Roseateles amylovorans: one gene and its partner. The main gene of each other region encodes a partner of the protein of the gene in region 2 in a complex. Links are inferred from orthologs where the notes say so. Each region holds a gene or a part of one and is shown on either strand. Other genes may lie near its edges. The genes, in order: N4261_RS12020 and hfq.

What was found.
Region 1: the proteins of hfq (region 2) and N4261_RS12020 are in contact, whole or in part, in a crystal structure (PDB 3VU3), measured with the Escherichia coli proteins. The link is inferred for Roseateles amylovorans from one-to-one orthologs.

What each region holds. Positions count from the first base shown.
Region 1 is NZ_CP104562.2:2,839,185-2,855,586, forward strand. What follows is about bases 602-3,835. They hold N4261_RS12020 (catalase), read right to left. Parts: upstream 3,460-3,835; coding sequence 802-3,459; downstream 602-801. Other genes in these bases: N4261_RS12025 (DUF6496 domain-containing protein), read left to right, coding at 3,641-3,835. Outside these bases: N4261_RS12015 (hypothetical protein), read left to right, coding at 24-323; N4261_RS12030 (pyridoxamine 5'-phosphate oxidase family protein), read left to right, coding at 3,871-4,386; N4261_RS12035 (PQQ-dependent sugar dehydrogenase), read right to left, coding at 4,588-5,931; N4261_RS12040 (TonB-dependent receptor family protein), read left to right, coding at 6,445-8,685; N4261_RS12045 (OTU domain-containing protein), read right to left, coding at 8,779-11,634; N4261_RS12050 (hypothetical protein), read right to left, coding at 11,631-12,287; N4261_RS12055 (hypothetical protein), read right to left, coding at 12,466-14,208; N4261_RS12060 (hypothetical protein), read right to left, coding at 14,199-14,663; N4261_RS12065 (hybrid sensor histidine kinase/response regulator), read right to left, coding at 14,921-16,402.
Region 2 is NZ_CP104562.2:4,539,455-4,545,294, forward strand. The notes cover bases 3,133-5,840. They hold hfq (RNA chaperone Hfq), read right to left. Parts: upstream 4,756-5,840; coding sequence 4,510-4,755; downstream 3,133-4,509. Other genes in these bases: hflX (GTPase HflX), read right to left, coding at 3,133-4,384; der (ribosome biogenesis GTPase Der), read right to left, coding at 4,840-5,840. In the rest of the region: N4261_RS18800 (ATP phosphoribosyltransferase regulatory subunit), read right to left, coding at 1-362; N4261_RS18805 (DUF2065 domain-containing protein), read right to left, coding at 572-736; protease modulator HflC, read right to left, coding at 860-1,771; FtsH protease activity modulator HflK, read right to left, coding at 1,792-2,985; more of hflX, read right to left, coding at 3,125-3,132. UniProt on the Escherichia coli protein: RNA chaperone that binds small regulatory RNA (sRNAs) and mRNAs to facilitate mRNA translational regulation in response to envelope stress, environmental stress and changes in metabolite concentrations.

The DNA of each region.
Region 1 (16,402 bases), 1.7 Mb from region 2 along the record:
CAGACCCATCGGGCCCTTCCGAGGTGGCCCATCAGACCCTCGCGGTCCTGACGGCGTACTACCTCAGCCAGGCGGCCCATTGCGTGGACACGGTGCGTGGTCATGCGGCCGATCAACTGCGTGAGGACATCGCCACCCTCCGCCAGGGTCTGGTGGACGGCTCGCCGCAGGAAGGCTCGCCGCTGCATCATTCGGCCCGTTGGCTGCTTCAGCGGGCGCGTTTCGATCCCGACTGCCATCCCGACATGTGGCGTCGCTACTCCGCCTTGCAAGCGGAGATTGCTCAGGCGGGACAACGGTTCCAGCGCACCGACGCCCCGTAGGACATGGCATCGGACGCGGACGTGGACGAAGGCGCGTCGCCCGCGGTCTGGACCCTCATCGACCGCGCCGAACGGACCGCGCAGCAGGCCCGGGGGCGGGTGGGCGTTCAGGCGTTGGGACGGCTGCAGAGCTGGGTCGAGGCAATGGGCGCGGCCCGTGTGTCGCTGGCCAGGCTGGACCGCATGGACATGGCGCTGCGGGCGACCGAGGCCGACGCCCAGCACCAGGACCAGCACCAGGACCAGCACCCGCACAACGTCGCCGCCAGCGCCCGCCGAGGCCGCCACCGAAGCCGCGCACGGGACGGCCTGACGCGAGTCGGTTGCCTGTCGGCCGATCGTCCAGCGGTTCGGTCGGAGGCGCTGCGGTGGCGGCCGGCCATTGGCTCGCCCAATGAGGCCGGCCGGGCCACCCCATGCGGACATCGCCGCATGAGGTGGCCCGGCCGGGCCGTCTTTCATGGCTGGGGTGTCGGCCTCAGCGCTGCGGCGGATCCATCTCCCGCTCGAAGCGGCGATGACCGGCCAGGCTGGTCAGGAAGGCGGTCACCGTGGCCAGATCGGTGCCGTCTTCCGGCGTGGCGGGCGGATCCATGAAGAACAGGGCCGGATCGCCGTCGGCCTCATCCACTGACCCTGGCGCACCCACTGCCGCCAGCAAGGCGCTGTCATGCCCCAGCACCAGCAGCGGCTTGCAGTGCAGATACTGGTCCTGCACGAAGGCCACCGCCTGGGCGGAGCGCGACAGATGCGGCGCATCGTCGGTTTCCTCGGGCAGCACCACCGCATCCCACAGCGCGCCCGGCGCGGTCTCCAGCGTGATCTCGACCGGGATCACATCGCCCTCGGCCGTGCTCACATCGCCGAGTCGGTGGCCGATGTAACGCGGCACGCCGCCGGCCGACAGCACCGCCTCATGCACCTCGCGCACCCGCGCGCCGTCGATGCCCTCATGCACCAGCAAGGCCACGCGGCGCCCCCACAGTCCGCCATCGCCGGGACGGTCGAGCAAGGACAGCGAGTCCGAGCGCGTCACCTCCGGCGGTTGCACGGCGCCCGCCACCGGGGCGCCCACGCCGCTGTCTCCCAACAGGTCCGGCAGCGGGGCGGGCAGGTCCATGCCCAGGTCGTCCGCCAGGCGTGTGGCCAGTGTCTCGTCCACATGCCGGAGCATGGCCAGCACGCGTTGGCGGATGGCCGGCGTCTGGACACGGGTCAGCTCGAAACGGAAGGCGCCCACGATGTGGTCCTGCTCCGCCTCGCTCTGGCTCTGCCAGAACAGCGTGGCCTGGGCATAGTGCTCGGCAAAGCGCTCCGGCTTGCCTCGCAGGGCCTCACCCTGGATCGCCTTGGGGTAGGACACAAAGCCCGACTTGCCGGCCTGGAACGGACAGCCCCCCGCCAGCGAGTTCGGCTCATAGGCGACACGGCCGCGCGGAATGGCCTGGCGGTGCAGGCCGTCACGCTGGTTGTTGTGGACCTGCGCGATCGGCGCGTTGATGGGGATCTCGTGGAAGTTGGCGCCGCCCAGTCGGGTGATCTGGGTGTCCAGGTAGGAGTGGATGCGGCCCGCCAGCAGCGGATCGTTGCTGAAGTCGATGCCGGGAATGATGTGGGCGGTGCAGAAGGCCACCTGCTCGGTCTCGGCGAAGAAGTTGTCCGGGTTGCGGGTCAGCACCATGCGGCCCACCGGACGAATCGGCACCAGTTCCTCCGGCACGATCTTGGTCGGATCGAGGATGTCGAAGGACCATTGTTCCGATTGTTCCTCGGTGAAGACCTGCAGGCCCAGCTCCCATTCCGGATACTGGCCGGCTTCGATCGCCTCCCAGAGATCGCGGCGATGGAAGTCGGGATCCGCGCCGGCCAGCTTCACCGCTTCGTCCCACACCAGCGAATGGGTGCCGGCGCGTGGCGTCCAGTGGAACTTCACGAAATGGGCTTCGCCCTGCGCATTCACCAGCCGGAAGGTGTGCACGCCGAAGCCCTGCATCATCCGGTAGCTGCGCGGAATGGCGCGGTCGGACATCACCCACATCAGCATGTGGGTGGATTCCGGCATCAGCGAGACGAAGTCCCAGAAGGTGTCGTGCGCGCTGGCGGCCTGCGGCATGCCGTTGTGCGGCTCGGGCTTGACCGCATGGATCAGGTCCGGGAACTTCATCGCATCCTGGATGAAGAACACCGGCATGTTGTTGCCCACCAGGTCCCAGTTGCCTTGCTCGGTGTAGAACTTCACCGCAAAGCCGCGCACATCGCGGGCGGTGTCGGCCGAACCGCGCTCGCCGGCCACGGTGGAGAAGCGCACGAAGACCGGCGTGCGCTTGCCGGCGGCTTCGAACGGTGCGGCGATGGTGAGGTCATCCAACGCGCCATACGACTCGAAGTAGCCATGCGCCGCCGAGCCGCGGGCATGCACCACGCGTTCGGGAATGCGCTCATGGTCGAAGTGGGTGATCTTCTCCCGCAGGATGAAGTCTTCCATCAACGTCGGACCGCGCAGCCCGGCCTTCAACGAATTCTGGTTGTCGCCGACGGGCACACCCTGATTGGTCGTCAGCACCCGGCCGGTCGAATCCACCCGCACCCGATCCAGCGAATCGTTGGTCGGGTTCTCACCCGCTTCGGGGATGCCGTCGCCGACCTTGTCGGAGGCAAAGTCCTCGCTCAGCGTGCTGGCGCCGACCTCCTCATCCGGGGCGTCGACCGGCACGCCGGCCTGCGGATGCACGGCGTTGTCGCGACCATGCTCGGCCGCCTTCAGCGGATTGGAGGGCGTGCCGCGCGCCAAGGTGTCGGTGCCGGCCATCTTGCGGACCAGGCGCACCTGCGCTTCGGTGGCGCCCTCAGGCGCGGTCACCTCGCCCTGGGCCGGGCCGGCGACGGTGCTCAGCGCGGAGCCGATGCCGTCGCCCAGCACGGACGACGCGCCGGGCTTGGCGGTGGCGACGCTAGCGCCAGGTGCCTTGGCCGCCTTGGCACTGGGCGCGGTCTTGCCGGCCTTCGCGCCATTCGAAGGCGCCTCGGTGGCGGGGGCGGTCTTTCCTGTCTTCGCGGTCTTGGGCGCTGCAGCAGCGCCTGCTGTCTTGGCCGATGTGCCGGTCGGGGCGGGAGCATCGGATTTGCGGTTGGCCATGTCGTGTCCTCGGTGTGTGGGGGTGTGCGGTGCAAGATCGTCCGCGGCTGTGCGGGCATGGGTCGATCTTGTTCGGCAACCCGCATGCCTCGGGGGCATCGGAATCGCACGCCATCGAGGCCGGATGCTCGGCATGCGGGTTGCCGATCTTCGGCATTCCATTCAAATCAGGAGGACCACCATGACCAGCCAGTACGGCAAGAAGGCGCAGCAGGCCGTCGCGCAGGCGTTGCACGAGGAAAAGCGTGGCCAGCTCAAGAGCGGGAAGGACGGCAAGACGGTGACCAGCCGCAAGCAGGCGGTGGCGATCGGCTTGTCCAAGGCGCGAGAGGCCGGTGCCAAGGTGCCGGCGAAGCGCGCCGACACCGGTCATTGAATTCCCCTGAATCCCCTGAATCCCAAGGAACGCCCATGAGCGAACTCGCCCAGAACCGCCCCTCCGCCACCGGCACCGATCCGCTGACACCGACCCATCCCCAGGCCGAGCAGCCAGCGATCTCCGGCGGATCGCGCCTGTCCCAGTTGGTTGCCGGACAGCGGATCGCGATGCTGGCCACCGTGCTGGCGGACGGCTCGATCGACAGCAAGCCGATGACGCTGCTGGAACTCGATGCTGACGGCGCCCTGTGGTTCTTCTGCGAGCATCACCCGGACGACGACGCAGCGCATGAGCGCTATCGACGCGTCAACCTGAGCTTCAGTGATGAGGTGCGCTCGGTGTATGTCTCCATCGCCGGCCGCGGCGAGCTGCTGCACGACAAGGCACGGCTGCGCGAACTGTGGACCCAGCAGGCCCGTCCGTTCTTTCCCGAAGGGCCGGAGTCCGAGCGGCTGGCCGCGCTCAAGGTGACGCCGGATCGCAGCGAGTACTGGGAATCGTCGAACAGCCTGTTGGTGCGTGGCGCCGCCCTGAGCGTCGGCGGTTGACTGGAGCGACACCGGCGCCAGGCGCACGGCGGCAGCGGCCACACCGCACCCGCCGCTGCCCTGACATCTGACCCCTCGGTGGAGGGCGTGATCAGGGATGGCGATCCCGCCCGCAAATACAAAAGGCCCCGGTGTTTGCCGGGGCCTCGTTGTGTTTGCAGCGCGTGTTGGCGCGCTCGGTGTCGACGCGTGACCTCGAGCTCAGCGCGAAGCTGCGTCTGCGGGCGGCGGTGTGGTGGCGGGCACGGTGGTGCCGGACGCCGGATCCGTTGAGCTGCCCGATCCGGTGACCCGCCAGATCACATTGCCGACGTCGTCGGCCACCAGCAAGGCGCCTTGCTTGTCGAGCGCCACGCCGACGGGACGCCCCATGGCTTCGCCCTTCCCATTGAGGAAGCCGGTCAGCACATCCATCGGCAGTCCGCTCGGCTTGGCACCGACGAAGGGCACGAAGACCACCTTGTAGCCCGACGGTTCCTTACGGTTCCAGGAGCCATGCTGGCCGATGAACATGCCGTGCGCATAGGTCTGCGACAGCCGATTGCCGTCCGAGGCGGTCAGGCCCAGCGAGGCGGTGTGCGCACCGACGGCATAGTCGGGCACCAGGGCGGTGTCCACCAGATCGGGCCGCGGCGGCTTGACCCGCACATCGACATGCTTGCCGTAATAGCTGTAGGGCCAGCCGTAGAAACCGCCGTCCTGCACCGAGGTGATGTAGTCGGGGACCAGGTCGTCGCCGAGTTCATCGCGTTCATTGACCGCCACCCACAGCGCCTTGCTGGTCGGCTCCCAAGTCATGCCGACCGGATTGCGCAGCCCGCTGGCGAAGACGCGGGTCGCGCCGGTCTTGACGTCGATCTCCAGGATCGCGGCACGGCGCTGTTCCGCGGCCATGCCGTTCTCGGCCACGTTGCTGTTGGAGCCGATGCCGGCGTAGAGCTTGCTGCCATCCGCGCTGGCGATCAGGCTCTTGGTCCAATGGTGGTTGATGGTGCCGCCGGGCAGGTCGGCCAGCTTGGTGGGCGAGCCCGCCAGTCGCGTCTGGCCCTCGTTGTAGGGGAAGCGCACCACCGCATCGGTGTTGGCCACGTAGAACTGGTTGCCGATCAGGGCCATGCCGAAGGGCGAGTTCAGGCCCTCGGCAAAGACGAAGCGTTGATCGGCCACGCCGTCGCCGTTGGTGTCGCGCAGCAGCGTGATGCGGTTGGCGCTCTTCACCGTCGCCCCGGCGCGCTTCTGGAATTGCTTGGCGACCCAGGCCTTCGGGCCCTTGCCGTCGTCTGGGCGCACCGGTGCATTGGTTTCAGCCACCAGCACGTCGCCATTGGGCAGCACATAGATCCAACGCGGGTGATCCAGCTTCTCCGCGAAGCGCACCACGCTCAGGCCAGCGGCCGGTTGCGGCTGAACGCCAGTGGGCCAGCCGATGGCCTTGGCCACGTTGATCGTGGGCACCAGCGCCTTGGCGGGCTCCGGCAAGGCGGGATTGGGTCCGAAGCCCGGCGGCGTGGCCGGCTGCGCCTCCAGGGCGCGGGCGACATTCATGCCGATGTCGCCGATCAGCACCACGGCCAGGGTCAGCGTCATCGCACCGATCAAGGTGAGGCTGGGCTGACGACGGGCGCCTCGGGCACGGCGTGCGCGACGATCGGCGCGGGGTTCGGACGGGGCGGTCGGACCGCTCTGCTTGGCCATTCCGGTCTCCTGAAAAAAGCAGGGGTGAAGGTGATTCGCAACTTCCATGGCAAGCGAGATGCCTGGCATGGCGTGGGGCTGATGCGGTCATCGCTTTCAGGTGCAGGGCGATACCATTCGCGCGCCTCGGGACCGTGGTGGACCGGTCCAGGGCCAGCAATGCCGGATTGATTTGGAAGGACACAGATGACGAAGCGCCCGTTGGGCCCAGGCTGCCAGACTGGTGGCCGCGAAGAGGAACATGCCCGCGCGAAGCGGCCGCGCGCTGAGCGGGCGCGGCAGATGGCCACGGCCCGGAGCTCGGTCCTGCACGATGCAGGCGCGACGCGTATCACGTCGGAGCGATCGCGTGCTTTCGCCCGCATGCGAGCGCCCTGGGCCACGGGGACCGTGGTGTCGATTTCGTCGTTGCGCGTCGGGCGCACGGTGACCGCATCCGCCGCCGCATGGGCCTTGGCTTGTGCTGCCGCAGCCGTGCCCGCTCGCGCGCAAGATGGCCAGCAACAGCAACAGCAACAGCAACAGCAGCAGGTAGATGCCGCTCCGCAGGCCGGCGTCACGCTCCCGGTGGTCGTGGTGTCCGGCAGTGTGTCCGAGCGCGCGCTGGCCAATGCACCGTATGCGGTGTCGGTGGTGGAGTCGCAAACGCTGCGGGAGGCGGGGCCGATGATCAACCTGTCCGAAGCGCTGACGCGGGTGCCCGGCATTACCGCCAACCACCGCCAGAACTATGCCCAGGACCTGCAGCTGTCGTCGCGTGGCTTCGGCGCTCGCGCCGCTTTCGGTGTGCGCGGATTGCGGCTCTACACCGATGGGATTCCGGCGACCATGCCCGATGGGCAGGGTCAGGTCACGCATTTCGATTTGGCGTCGGCACAACGCATCGAGGTGCTGCGGGGACCGTTCTCCGCGCTGTATGGCAACAGCTCGGGTGGCGTGATCGCGCTGGTCAGCGCACCAGTGAAGGCGCCACAGCTCGGCCTGGATCTGGACGCCGGCAGCGCCGGCCTGCGACAAGCGCGGCTGACGGCCGGCACGCCCTTCGGACAGGGATGGGAGGCGCAGGCCAGCGTCTCAGGTCTGGAGGTGGATGGGTTTCGACCGCAGAGCGAGGCCCGGCGCACGCTGGTCAATGGACGATTGGGCTGGCAGGGCACGCGCGATCGCGTGTTGCTGCTGTTCAGCGACATCGACCAGCGTGCCCAGGATCCGCTGGGGCTGACGGCCGCCCAGTTCGCGGCCGATCCAGACCAGACGACGCCGCAGGCCCTGCAGTTCAATACCCGCAAGAACGCCAGCCAGACGCAGCTCGGAGGGCGATGGGTGCATCAGTTCGATGGCCTGGGGCCCTTGGTCGACAGTGGCCTGACCGCCTATGTCGGTCGCCGGTCGGTGACGCAGTGGCAGTCGATCACCACCGGCGCGCAGGCGGCGCCGGGCAGTGGCGGCGGGGTGGTGGACTTCGATCGGCGGCAGGACGGGATCGATGCGCGACTGCGCTGGCGCCTGGGCGACGCGACGCTGGCCACCGGGCTGAATCTGGAGCGGCAACGCGACGACCGGCAGGGCTACGAGAACTTCATCGGCATCGGGGCGTCTCAGCAGCTTGGCGTCACCGGCGCGCTGCGTCGGGATGAGGACAATCGGGCGACCACCCGCGAGGCCTATGCGCAGCTGGAAATGGCGGTGAGCGAAGCGGTGTCCGCCAGTGCCGGCGTGCGCGCCGGGCAGGTGCGCATGAGCGCGCGGGATCGGTACCTGGCCAACGGCGACGACTCGGGCGCACTGCGCTTCAGCTATGCGAACCCCGCCTTGGGGCTGGGCTGGCGGCTGTCGCCGGCGCTGTTGCTGCATACGTCGATCGGCCGCGGTTTTGAATCGCCCACGCTCAATGAGCTGGCCTACCGCGCCGACGGGCTGGGGGGCTTCAACACCGCGCTCAAGCCCCAGAAGAGCCTTCAGCAGGAGCTGGGCCTCAAATGGCGACGCGGCACCCTGGCGCTGGACGCCACCGCCTTCCATGTCACCACCCGCGACGAGATCGGGGTGCTCACCAACAGCGGAGGCCGGTCCAGCTTTCAGAACGTGGGCCGCACCCGGCGCAGCGGGGCGGAGCTGTCGGCCGCCTGGCAGCCGGCGCCGGCCTGGCGCACCCAGTGGGCGGTGTCCACCCTCAAGGCCCGTTACCGCGATGCCTTCCTCACCTGCACCGGCACACCCTGTGCGGCAGCGAATGTGCCGGTGGCGTCGGGCAACCGGATCGCGGGCACGCAGGGCGGCAGTGCTTTTGCGGAACTGGCCTGGAAGCCGGCGTGGGCGAGCGACACCGAAGGCGCCATGGAGTGGCGCGGCGTGAAACGCACCGCAGTCAACGACATCAACAGCGAATGGGCGGCCGGCTATGGCCTGGTGAATCTCCGGCTGAGCCAGGCTTGGCGAGTGGGCCATGGCCAGTGGTCGCTGACGGCCCGGATCGACAATCTGGCGGATCGCCGCTACGTCGGCAGCGTGATCGTCAACGACGGCAATGGCCGCTTCTACGAACCCGCGCCGGGACGCTCGTTCTGGCTGGGCTTGAAGTTCGAGATGAAACCGGGCGCCTGAAGCGCCCGGTTGGAACCGCGCCCGGGCCCCCGGTACACGCGGCGACTGCCGGCGTGATCGGGGACGGGCGGGCCGTAGGTGACAGCGGGTGAGCTAGATGGTCATCTCGTTGGGCGTGCCGACGACCGCCAACAGCGCAACGATCGGCTTGTAGTGTTCGGCCTGCTGTTCGATGTGGGTGGCCAGGCGTTCACGAAGACGCTGCACCGCCTGCTGCTCGGTGGCGTTCTCCGGCAGGCCCAGTGTCTTGCGGAACAGCGGGGCGTCATCGCCCAGACCCTTCAGGATGGCGCGATAGAAGCAGTCGCCATCGGTGGCCACCTCCACCGGCTCGCCGCGGAGCAGGGGCGTGTAGTGCTCTCGCTGGGGATCGCGCAACAGTTGCACCGGTTCCGCCTGACTGCCCTGCGGGTAACGAATCAGTTCGCTGCGGTCGCCTGCATTCAGGAATTGCAGCGACCGGTTGGCCGGCCAGCCCGGCAGGTTGGTGATGGCCAGCGGCGCCAGTTCCCCGCCCAGGTTCGCCCAGCTGCCCATCTCGCGGATATAGGTGGCGGCGGCCTTGACCAGCACGCTGTTGCTGCGCTCGACGTCGATGGTCGGCGCAGTGCTCGATGGCGCAGAGCGACCGACGCGCGGCGGTGTGGACGTGCGGACGGTGGTGGACGACGCTGAAGGGCGGCCCGCAGCGCCTTCGGAGGGCGGCAACGAGAACCGAACGGAGGGCTTCGACGACGGTCGCTGTGACGGTCGCTGTGACGGTCGCTGTGACGGGCGCTGTGACGGGCGCAGTGACTGACGCGAGAACGGCGGCAGTGGTGGTGCATCCGACGGCTCCGATGACGGCCCCGATGAAGAGGTCGGCCGGGGAGGTTGGGGTGGCGCACCGGTCGGACGGGGTCGCTGAGCCTTCGGCAACACCTGGGCGTACACCGGATCGGAGTCTCGTGCCGAGGACTGGAGGGGGGCCGCCTTCTCCTTGCGGCGCCCCATCACGGGCGACGAGATCTCCGCGTAGTCACTGGTGGGCAGCGACGAGGGCGGACTGTCGATCCCGGAATCCTGCCTGGAAAGCGGAGCCGAGCTGGACGATGAGGCCGAGCGCCGGCTGCCGGGGACTTCGTCCTCGCCGAAGAGTTCATTCCAGGCCTCAAGATCCACTTCCGGAATGCCCGAGCCGTTCGGTCGAGAGGAAGCGGCGCGTGCCTGCGCCGACGACGGCGGGGGGAGCTCGCCTGGCTGCGGGGTCGCGTCGGATTCCGACCGTTTCAACGGCTCGAAGTGGGCCAGCCGCTGCACGATGCCGGCGGGCAGGCGGTTGCCGAAGGGTCGATGCCCAGCGACAGCCGGTCGGTCCGACCCCGATGCGGCCTCGAAGTCGGTGGGGGGGGCGACCTGTCTCGCCCGCAGACTGACATCGCCCCGCTTGGCCAACACATCCTTGGCGGGTGGGGCATGCTCGGCCAGCGAGGCCATGGTCGCCTGTGGCTGCTTGGCCAGGTGCGTCTGCAGCGCGCGGATCTGGCCGCAGGTGTGCGCGATGGCCTCGTCGCTGATCAGCTCACGCCAGGGCGGCTGGTTCACTGTCGCGTCGGCCGAGCGGTCGAGCGTGGACGCCAGCGTCCTCAGCCAGTCGTCGCGGTGCCGGGTCAACTGGGCTTGCAGGGCTTCGGGATCGATCTTGAGGAAGGCCTTGCGCAGTTGGCTGTCGATCGGCTTGCTGGCGGCGGGCAGCGCCTTGCCGTCCAGGTCCCTGCACAGGGCGGCGGCCGGGTTCGGATTGTTGGGGCCGGTGCCGGGTTCAGGGAAGGCGGTCTGTCCGCCCTTGGCACGACATTGCCCAGACGGGTCCACCTCCAACTGGTCCCAGGACAACTGGGTGCTTCCCATGGCGAGATGCCCCAGCATGGCCCGCTGCAGTTCCCTTGCGGGCACGGTGCCCAGTTCCTGGTTCCAGCGGGCGAGGGTTCGCTCCATGCCGATGTGATCCGTCAGTCCCGCGCGCCGCCGGTCGGCCAGCGCGCGCGTATCGAAACAACGGCCATTGATGCCTTCGATCAGCGCGCCGGGCTGGTCGTCCATCCGGGAGAAGGCCACTGCCGGAAAACCGAAATCCAACCCGGTCTGCTGGCGGACGGTCTCGTTGGCGCTGTGGCACAGGGCCTGGCGCAACAGCTTGTTCACCGGCGGCACATCGGCGTGCGACGCCCCGGTCGGGAATGGCTTGAAGATGGCGGCAACGCCCCCGTCGGCCTGGTGGATGAGCCGCATGCCGTCGCCGCATTGGGCCTTGCTCTCCCCGAATTCGCGCGCCATCGCCTTCGCAAACGACGTCATGGGCGCCTGGCTGGAGGAGGGTGTCGCGCTGTAGCGCTGCGGATGGGCTTCATGGATGCCGTGCTGAATCAGATGACGCAGATCGTTGAGCATCCGATGCGCCGTGGAGGCGCGCGCGCGGCTGACCTCTTGCGACGCATTCAGCAGATGGCCGGACGGCGTGTCCAGCCGCTTGCGTCGCTCGGGCGTGAGGTAGCGCACCAATTGATGCTGCAGCGATCTCGCCTGTTCCCAGAACCGTTCCTGAGGGGCGGAGTGAAGCGCCTTGGCCGCATCCAGGATCGGTTGGAAGCTGCCGGTGGAATTCTTGCGAAACAGGGGCAGACCTTTGCGCTTGGACAACAGCGCCTGGATCTTCTCCAGCTTGGCGGGTGAGAAGTTCTCGTCAAAGCTGGACGCGCCGGGCGCGGCGTAGCTCAGCGGGCCGTCCGTGGCGATCTGAGGTACACCGGCGCGATGCTTGGCCAGCATGTCGGCGATGAAGCGGTTTTGAGGGCCGCTGAGCTGGGGGCGGGGAAGTCCGGTTGGCGCGCCGGCGCCGGCCCGGTCCTTGAGCGGCAGATCCGGCGATGCCGAATGACCCGATGAAGCGGCGTGATGAAGAGTTCTCATGGGCGGACGTGGGTGGAGGGGACAAGGTGGGCGAGGGTGTCGTCCAACGCCTGGGTCAAGGGTTGGCGCAGGCTGCAGTGCAGAAAGCCGTTGTGTTCCAGCTCATCCAGCAACTCGTCGTCCAGGGCTTCCTGATAGCAAGCGATGGTGGCGAGTGCCTCGCTCAGGCGACGTTGCGGCGACAGCGGCGGCACGGCGGGATCGCCCCCTTCGAGCAGTCGCAACAACACCGCGTCGCGGGTGGGAAGGCGGTCGGTGAGGGATGACAACGCCGTCTGGATCTCGTCGGCATCCGGTTCGCCGTTGCAGCGTGCCATGACCGTTCGGGTCAGTTCCTCCAGCGCCTGGGTGATCTGGTGTTGGCCGCGCTGCCAGGTCGCCAGGGCCTCAAGCCATCGCGGCGTCGACGGCGGTGTGGTGAGCGCCGCCGCCGTCCTGGACGCGGCGGGCCGGCGGCGGGCGCCGACGTCATCGTGCGGAGGACGTGGCGCTGAGGCAGCGGGTGGGGTGTCATCGAGGGCGACGTCATCAAGCCGGTCGCGCCAGGGGGTGTCTGCCAAGCGGGCGGCAACGCCGGGCTGCGGCAGCGGCGGGCGCGCATCCGGCGATGCGGCGGCCGCGGCATGGTCGTGGGGATGGGTGGACAAGGCCATGAACTCCTGCGGGCGGTGGAAGCCCCTTGGTGGTGTCACATGGATAAAGGGTTTGCATTCGAAGGGAAGAACTTGTTCGCCGCCGGGCCCACGAAAGCCGATCCAGGTGCTCCGGCGTTCACGGTCAGACCGATCAACGCGTCGGCGAGCGCGCAGCCGGCGCGCGGACGCGGCCCGGTCAGCCCCTGATCTCGGTCGGGCGTTCGCTCAGCCGGACCGGCTGAGTCGCCGCGCAGGCCTGCTCGAAACGCGCCACAAACGCGGCCCGGTCCTTCCGAGCGAGCCTGGGATCGGCCTTCTGCAGGCGCTGGAGGGCTTCCAGTTCGGTGGCCGAGGTCAGTGTGGCGGCGCGCTGACTGAACTGCCGGGCGAAGGCGTTCATCGTCATCCGCGGAGCGCTGCGAAGAACGTCCTGCACCAGGCGCAGCGACGCCACGCCGCGCTGCACGTCCGCCTCGGTCAGCAGGCGTGGGGTGTCGATTGACGTCCCCGATCGGTCCCGTCGCGCCAGTCCGTCCATCGACTTCAACAGATCGGACCGCGCGTCCTGCAGGGCCGCGGCATAGGCCTGCGGATCGATGCGCAGCACCGCCTCCACCAAGCCGCGGTTCATCTCCACCGATGCCGCGGCGGGCGACACGGAGAACGGCAGGTAGCCCATGGCCGACGGCTGCACGCCCAGGGCGACGGACATCGCCATCTGTGCGGCGGTCGGGAACGCCGTGCCGCCGTCGAAGGGCCGACAGCGGCCGGCCGGGTCCACCATCACGTTGCCCCATTTCACATCCAGGTTGCCGGTGAGCAGATTGGCCAGCAGCACCTTCTGAAGTTCCACCGGGGCCAGACAGGTCGCCACTTCATCACCGCGGACCTTGAGTTCCAGATGCGTTTGCGGCGAGATCGACTCACGGTCGACCCGCGCCATCAAGGCCTCGGGATCCAGGCATTCGCCGGGCAGTCCGTCCACCAGCGCGCCGACATGGCCCGACATCACGGCCAGCGTCACCTCCGGAAAGCCGAGGTCGAGGCCGGTCTGCCGAAGCACCTCGCGCCCGGCGGCAGCGCACAGCGCTTCGCGCATGGCGCCCCCGCCTGGAGGGATCAGCGTCTGATTGGACTCCCCGGCGACCGGCTTGAAGGCGTAGGCGATGCGCCTGTCTGCATTGCGGATCAGCTCGACGTCGGAGCTGCCGCCTGGCGCGGCGACGGCCCCGAAGCGCTGCGAGAGCATGAGCGCGTGCTGTTGACGGGCCTCTGCGCGCAGGGATGGCTGCGCGGCCACCTGATCCCTCAGCGCGGCGTCCAGATGCTGCTGCATGGACTGACGCACCAGGACCAGCATCGACTTGACCTGGGAGGTGGCCACATCCAGGCGGTCGGCGTCCTGCCCGTCTCGCGCCCGATGGCTGGCGGCGTGTTGAAGGAAAGTCTGGGCCAGCCGTTCCACCTGACGGGCGGCTGGGTGAAAGTGGCCGCTCAAGGGCTCGTCCTTCAGTGCGTCGGCGGCCTGGTGCAGGGCGCTCCAGTCCGCGCGCAGTTGGGCACGCCTGAATTCGACATCGCGACCGTGGGGCTGCATCATCCGCGCCAGTCGGTCGCCCGAGAAAAATGTGCCGAACGCATGCGCATCCACATCCACGCGATCGCCCGCAGCGGGGCGGCGTCGGCGGCGCGCGGCGGCGGCCGATGCGTCCAGGCGCGCGTGTTCGTCGCTCTTGAGCCCGAGATCGGCTGGCGGCGGTTGGCGAGCCTCCTCAAGCAGTGCGCCGCCGCGCCTCAGCACGTCTTCCACGAACTGGGTCTGCGACGGGGAAAGCCCGCGGCGCTCGACCAGCGCGCCGCTGGAGCTGGATGCGGCCACCGGGGCCGATGGCGTGTGCTTCGGGACCACGTCGGCACTGGCCCAACGGATCAGCGGCATGGCACGACTCCCTGCTGAATTGTCTGCGTCTGCGCCTGCGCCTGCGCCTGCGCATGGGCCTCGCATCGGCGCAGGAGCTGATCCAGGTTGGGCGTGAGGTCGAGTCGGAGGAAGGGGTTGTGCTCGATCAGCCGCAGCGTCGGCGACTGCCGCAGCGCCTGCAGCTCCTGCCACACCGTCCGGTCGGTGCGCGGGCCGGGCGACGCGACCGGCATTGATCTCGCGGGGCCCTCCGTCGCGACCTGCGTCATCTGCGCGACCTGCGCGTCGAGATCGTCGAGGTGCTGGCAGAGCAGGGCGGTGAGTGCGGCCAGCGCGCGGTCGATGTCCTGCGCATCGGGCTGCTCCTCGCACCGCGCATGCACGCGGGTGGCCAGCTCGGACAACGCGGTTCGCCAATGCCGGGTCATGGGACGCCACAGCGTTGGGAGATCCGGCGGGATGGCGTCGGCCAATCTGGCTGCAGTGGCGGACGGCTGCGGCGGGTGGGACTCGTCGGGTGTCGGGCGTCGGGCCGTGGGGTCGTTCGGACGGTCCTCGCCGGCAGCGCGCTGCGCCTGAATGGGGGCGGTGAACGGCCCGGCTTCGATGGCAGCCGGGCGGAAGGTAGGAGACATCGATGAACCAACCTGGGCGGTCGCAGCAGTGGCGAAGCTCGCTCAGTGTGTCAACTGAACCAGGCGTTCAATTCGGTTCGCCCTCGAGCGCGTGCTCAGCCCGGACGTTGAGACAGTTCCTCGACCACGCGCAACAGCAACTGCGGCTTCAGCGGCTTGGACAGATGGGCATCAAAGCCCGCATGCAGCGCCTGCTGGCGGTCCACTTCGCGTGAAAACGCGGTGAGCGCGATGGCCGGCAGGCGACGCGGCGGCTGGGGGCCTTCCGCTTCGCGTGAACGCCAGTCGCGAATCAGTTCATAGCCGTCCCGGCCCGGCATGCCGATGTCGCTGATCAGCAGATCGAAGGACCGCTCGGTCAGGGTGCGCAGCGCTTCATCCACACTCTGGACCGAAGTGACCCGCGCGCCGCGTTCGCCAAGGATCAGGCGCAGCATGGCGCCCGCATCGGCATCGTCGTCCACCAGCAGCACCCGCAGGCCGGGCAGCGCGACCGACGGCGCGTCGTTGAGTTCGCCATAGCCGCTCAAGGCGCCGCTGCCGGTCTCGGCATCGGCCGACGGATCGACGGATCCCAGCTCGGCGCCGGGCAGCCAGAAGGCGATGCGGGTGCCCTGGCCGGTGCCGTCGCTGTCCACCCGTACCCAGCCGCCGTGGGCTTCCACCAGGCTCTTCACGATGGCCAGCCCCAGGCCCAGTCCGCCGTGGTGGCGATTGCTGGCGGCATCGCTCTGGGTGAAACGGTCGAACACATGCGGCAGGAACTCGGCCGCAATGCCCTGGCCCTGGTCGCGCACCTCGATCAGGGCGCCGCCGTCCTGGGGCCTCAGGGTGAGGGTGATGGCCGTCTCCCGCGGGGAGAACTTCGCGGCATTGCCGAGCAGGTTCCACAGCACCTGTTGCAGCCGGCCGCTGTCGGCATGAAGCACCAGGTCCTCGCCCTGGAGGTCCAGCACCAGCTGATGCCCGCTTTCCTCGATGGAATGCTGGATCGCGGCGACGGCATTGCGCAGCACCGCGCCGGCCGTGACCTGTTCGAGGCTGAGCGGCAACTTGCCGACATTGAGCCGGGACATGTCCAGGATGTCGGAGATCATCCGTGCCTGGATGTTGACATTGCGGTCGATGGCCGCGAGCCCCTTGGTCAGCAGATCGGGCGGACTGTGCCGCTGCAGCACATGGGTCCAGCCCATGATGGCGTTGAGCGGCGTGCGCAGTTCATGCGAGAGCACGGCGATCAGATCGTCCTTCAACCGGCTCAGCCGCTCCGCTTCGCCCCGGGCGCTGCGTTCGCGGTCCAGCAGCTGCAATCGCTGCTCGGCGAGTTGCACCCGCTGCGAGATGTCGACCGCCATCGCCATGCACACCCCCGGTTCGATGTGGGGCGAGGCCGACCATTCCACCTGCACCGCATGGCCGAGCGGCGAGATCAGGGCGAATTCGGCCTGCACGCCGTCCGCGCCCAGGCCGTTGAAGAAGCTCTGGGACCGTGCCAGATCGCCCGGTGCGACGAATTCGCGCAGCGGGCGGCCCACCACCGCCAGACTGTCCCGCCCCAGCAGCGCGAGCATGGCCGG
Region 2 (5,840 bases):
TCACGGGTGGCCGTGAGGCCTTCGGCGCGCGTATGCAGCACCGGGCCGCAATAGCAGAGCCGGGTGACGCCGTCGCGGTTGAGCAGGTGGGCATCGATCCGAGCCACCTGGGGTGTGGTGTCCGCACGCAAGCCCAAGCTGCGGCCGGACAGTTGGTCCACCAGCTTGAAGGTCTTGAGATCCAGTGCCTGACCGGTTCCGGAAAGCAGCGAGTCGAGATGCTCCAGCATAGGAGGCATCACCAGCTCGCAACCGTAGGTCCGCGCCATGTCCAGCAACTCACGGCGCAGTTCTTCGATGCGGCGGGCCTGGGAGGGCAGGACGTCAGCAATGTGCTCGGGCAGCAGCCAAGCAGAGGCCATGGACGTTCAGGGGAGGGGTTAAAAACGGCATTGTACCGGGGTCGAGGCGAACCCCGGCGTACTGCGCACGCACTCGATCGTCCGTCGCGCATTCCGGCGACGGCCAGCACGGCAATTCAGCACGGATCCACGCCGCAGCCAGAGGCAGGACGCTCGCCGCTCGTGCGATCGGGAGATCTGCAGATCCAGGCGATCAGCGGATCAAGCGATCAGCCGATGACGATCCACAACAACAGTCCGCCGCAGAGCATGCTGGCCAATCCGAGAAAACGGAGTTGGCCGTCGCTCATCGCCATGAGTTGTCCGAAGAGCCGCCGCCGCGCTGACGGGTTCAGCAATGGCATCAGCCCTTCGGCCATCAGCATCAGCGCCACGGCGACCCACCAGGCTGCGCCGCTCATTGATCAGGCAGCGCCGCTCATTGACGACGCAGCGCCGCTCATCGACCAAGCCGCGCCGCTCATGGTCAAAACGCCTGCGCCGACTGCAGCACGCGCTTACTTGCGCGGCGAAGGGGCGGCGCCACCGCCCTGCCCGCTCGGCGCACCGTTGCGCAGTGCCTTGAAGAACTCACTGCTCGACGGATCGACCACAATCACATCGTTCTTGCTGCGCCAGGTCGAACGATAGGCGTCCAAGGAGCGATAGAACTGCGCGAAGGCCGGATCGCGGCTGAAGGCTTCCGCGTACAGGGCGGAGGCCTTGGCATCACCCTCACCCATCACCTTCTGAGCATCACGATAGGCTTCGGCAATGATGATCTCGCGTTGCTTGTCGGCATCGGCCTTGATCTTCTCGCCTTCGGCCGAGCCGGTCGAACGCAGCTCGTTGGCCACGCGCACACGCTCCGACTTCATGCGGTTGTAGACCGCCTCGGTGATGTTGGACGAGAAGTCCACCCGCTTGACCCGCACATCGACGATCTCGATGCCGAACTGCTTGGCTTCCTCTTCCAGACGCCGGCGCACATCCTGCATGACCTTTTCGCGCTCGGTGGCCAGCACGGCACGCACGGTTCGACGGGTCACCTCTTCGTTCAGCGCGGCCTGCACGATCGGGCTGAGCCGGGTGTCGAGGTTGCGCATGCTGGTGCCGCTGTTGCGAATGAACTGGCGGGCATCGACGATGCGCCACTTCACCAGCCAGTCGATCACCAGGCTCTTCTTCTCGGCGGTGAAGATCGGGCGCGAATCGGGGCTGTCCAGCGTCTGCACGCGACGGTCCACGAACACCACGTTCTGCAGCGGCGGGGGCAGCTTGAACTTCAGACCCGGCTCGGTGATGACTTCCTTGATCTCACCCAGCGAATAGACCACGGCGGCCTGGCGCTGGTCGACCACAAACAGCGTCGAGCTCAGGAGGACGAACAGGATCAACAGGCCCAGGACAACGGAAACGATGCGATTCATTGTTGTGTTCTCCCTGGCGATCAGCGGCCGTCGCGGTCGCGACCACGCAGGTTGTCGCGAGAGCGGACATCAGAGTTCAGCACGCTGGAACCGGTGGTCGGCTCCTGCGGCACGGCGGGCGTCGGCACCGAGGTGGTGACGGTGCCCGTGCTTTGCTGCATCAGCTTGTCCAGCGGCAGGTACAGCAGGTTGGAGTTGGAGCGGCTGTCGACCATCACCTTGGACACGCGCGAATAGACCTGCTGCATCGTGTCGATGTAGAGGCGATCACGGGTCACGGCCGGCGCACGCTGGTACTCGGTGAGCACGCTGCGGAAGCGATCGGCCTCACCCTCGGCGGTGGCGACGACCTTGGCGCGGTAGCCTTCGGCCTCCTCGCGCAACCGGGCCGCCTGGCCTTGCGCACGGGGAATGACGTCGTTGGCATAGGCCTCGCCCTCGTTCTTCAGGCGTTCGCGGTCGGCGTTGGCGCGGAAGGCATCATCGAAGGCGGCCTGAACCTGCTCCGGTGCCTGCACGCTGCCGACGTTGACGTTGACGACCTGGATGCCGGTCTTCAACCGGTCGAGCTGGACCTGGATCGACTTCGCCAGATCGACGGCGATGGCGTCACGCTGCTCATAGAGCACCGAATCCATGTTGCTGCGACCGACGATCTCGCGCACCGCCGATTCCGCTGCCTGGGAGACGGCTTCATCGGTGTTGACGTTCTCGAACAGATAGTCGCGCGAATCCTTCAGCCGGTACTGGACGGTGAAGCGGATGTCGACGATGTTCTCGTCCTGCGTCAGCATGGACGAATCGCGCAGGCCGGTGGCCTGTCCGACCTGGCTGCGCCCGCCGACTTCGACCGACTGCAGCTGAGTGAACTGCACCACCTCATGCGCCTGGAACGGGTACGGGAAGCGGTACTGGATGCCGGCGTCCACCGTGCGGCTGTATTTGCCGAAGGAGGTGATCACCCCCTGCTGGCCTTCCTGCACGATGAACACACCGCTGGCCAGCCAGCCCAGCGCCACCACACCCACCACCAGACCGGCGCCGATGCCGGCGCCCTTCATGTCCGGCTGGAAGTTGTTGCCGCCGGCGCCATTGCCACCGCCAGTGCCGCCGCTGTCACCGCCGCGACCACCGAACAGGCGCGAGAGCTTGCGGTTGAAGTCGCGCCAGAGCTCGTCCAGATCCGGCGGGCCTTCATTGCGGCCGTTGCTCATCCACAGGCCCACCCAGCGGCGCAGGCCGCCGGTCCCCTGATGAGGGGCACGTCCACGGCCAGCGACGGACATGCTGTCGTCTTGGTTCATACGCATCCTGATGAGGAATTCTTGTTGCGAGTATCGGGCATCCCCGCCGTCATCTGGCCAGCGGGTCGTCGGAACCGTCGGTGATGTCGGAAGGAGCTTGGGTCAGGTCTTGCGGATTCAAGCCACGCGCATCCAGACCCGCGTATTCAGGCACCGGTTCAGCCTGCATCAGCGACGCGATCATGCCGCGCAACTCGTCCAGGCCGTCGTGCTCGACCGCGCTGACGAAGATGCGGGGCAACCGCTGTCCGCCGTGCTCACCACCGATGCGGGGCAGCCAGTCCTGGATCGCCCGGGGCCGCTGATCGGCATCCAGCAGGTCCACCTTGTTGTAGACCAGGATCTGCGGAATGTGCTGGGCGCCGATTTCAGTCAGCACCCGCTCGACTTCTTCCATCTGCTCGGTCAGCACCGGGCTGGACGCATCCACCACATGCAGCAGCAGATCGGCGTCGGCGGCCTCCTGCAGCGTGGCCTTGAAGGCCTCCACCAACTTGTGCGGAAGATCGCGGATGAAGCCGACTGTGTCCGACAGCGACACGCTGGTGCCGGCCTCTTCGAGATAGAGCGATCGGGTGGTCGTGTCCAGGGTGGCGAAGAGCTGATTGGCCGCATAGGTGCGGGCCTTGGTCAGCGCATTGAACAGCGTGCTCTTGCCTGCATTGGTGTAGCCCACCAGCGAGACCCGGAACACGCCGTTGCGCGACCGCGCCCGGCGCTGCGTGCTGCGCTGCTTCTGGACCTTCTTCAGCCGTTCCTTGATCGACTTGATGCGGTCATCGATCATCCGCCGGTCCAGCTCGATCTGCCGTTCGCCGGGGCCGCCGCGCATGCCGATGCCGCCGCTTTGGCGCTCCAGATGGCTCCAGCGTCGGACCAGGCGGGTGGCGAGGTATTGCAGACGGGCCAGTTCGACCTGCAGCTTGCCTTCGAAGCTCTGGGCGCGGGCGGCAAAGATTTCGAGGATCAGCGCAGTGCGGTCCGCCACCGGCACGCCGAGATGGCGTTCCAGGTTGCGTTGCTGGGCAGGTGAGATGGCCTGATCGAACAACACCGTGTGGGCGTCGTGGGCCTGGACCATCAGTTTGATTTCATCGGCTTTTCCTGAACCGACGAACAGCGCGGCGTCAGGCGCCTTGCGCTTGGCCACGACGCGGGCCACGGGCGTATCGCCTGCAGATTCCGCCAGCAGGGCCAATTCATCCAGGGTGGCGTCGAAGGCCTCGCCGCGGCCGAAGTCGACGCCCACCAAAATGGCGCGCGCCGCCTCGGGGGGCGGCGTCTGGTGAGTGGGGTCTTGAGATGTCAAGGTAGAGCTTGGAGGGCTGGCCTCGTTGTCGCCACTGCGCGAGCCGCCCGGGTGGCGGGCGGGACTCCGTCGGAGGCGATCGAGGCCCGCTGGATCAGGGCCTCCGGGCGCCGCCGATCGGTCGATCAGGTAGGGGCGTCGCCGCTCTCGCCGGTATGGAAGTTCACGGCACGGCCCGGAACCACCGTCGAAATGGCGTGCTTGTAGACCATCTGCGTCACCGTATTGCGCAGCAGCACCACGTATTGGTCAAAGGACTCGATGTGGCCTTGCAGCTTGATGCCGTTCACCAGATAGATGCTGACCGGCACATGCTCCTTGCGCAGCAGGTTCAGGAAAGGGTCTTGCAAGAGTTGTCCTTTGTTGCTCACGATATGCTCCGTGTTGTGAGAGAGAGAGGATGTTGGAAGACCGCACCTTATCACAGGCCCGGGTTTCCCCGGACCGCTGTGTGATCAGGTTTCAGCGAATGGATTCTTCGAAGACCGCATCTCGATGCGCAAAGGCGTCCCGACCAGCTTGTAATGGTCGCGGATCCGCCCTTCGAGGTAGCGCTTGTAGACGTCGCTGACACCCTCCAGCGCATTGCCGTGAATGACGACAATGGGCGGATTCATGCCACCCTGGTGGGCATAACGCAGTTTCGGACGGGACACGCCGCTGCGCTTGGGCTGCTGATGCTCGACCGCCTCATGCACCAGGCGGGTCAGCACCGGCGTGGTCATCTTGCGGTAGGCCGATGAATAGGCATCTGCCAGCGCTTTCCACAGCGGACCCAGGCCCTGGCGCTTGAGCGCCGAGATCTGAAGGATCGGGGCGAAGCGGAGGAAGGCCAGCCGGGTCTGGATCTGCCGCTCCAGGGTCTCACGCTGGTAGCTGTCGATGGCGTCCCATTTGTTGATCGCCACCACCACCGCACGACCGCTGTCGAGCACATAGCCGGCGATGTGCGCATCCTGGTCAGACACGCCCTGGGTCGCATCGATCAGCAGCAGCACGACATTCGCATCGGAGATCGCCTGCAACGTCTTGACCACCGAGAACTTCTCGATCGCCTCGAAGACCTTGCCCTTGCGGCGAAGACCGGCGGTGTCGATCAGCTGGAACTTCTGACCATCGCGCTCGAAGTCGACGCTGATCGCGTCGCGGGTCGTTCCCGGCATGTCGAAGGCGACCAGCCGCTCCTCACCCAGCCAGGTGTTGATCAGCGTGCTCTTGCCGACGTTGGGCCGACCGGCCACCGCCAGGCGGATGGTGCGCTCATCGGCGTCGTCCGGCTCGGCGGCCTCATCCTCATCCTCTTCGGGGCCGAAGCTGTCGAGCACCGCTTCGAGCAGGCTGCGGATGCCCTGCCCGTGCGCGGCGGACACCGGATGCGGCTCCCCCATGCCCAGTTCGTGGAACTCAGCCAGCAACGGCGAGTCGCTCATGCCTTCGGCCTTGTTGACCGCCACGA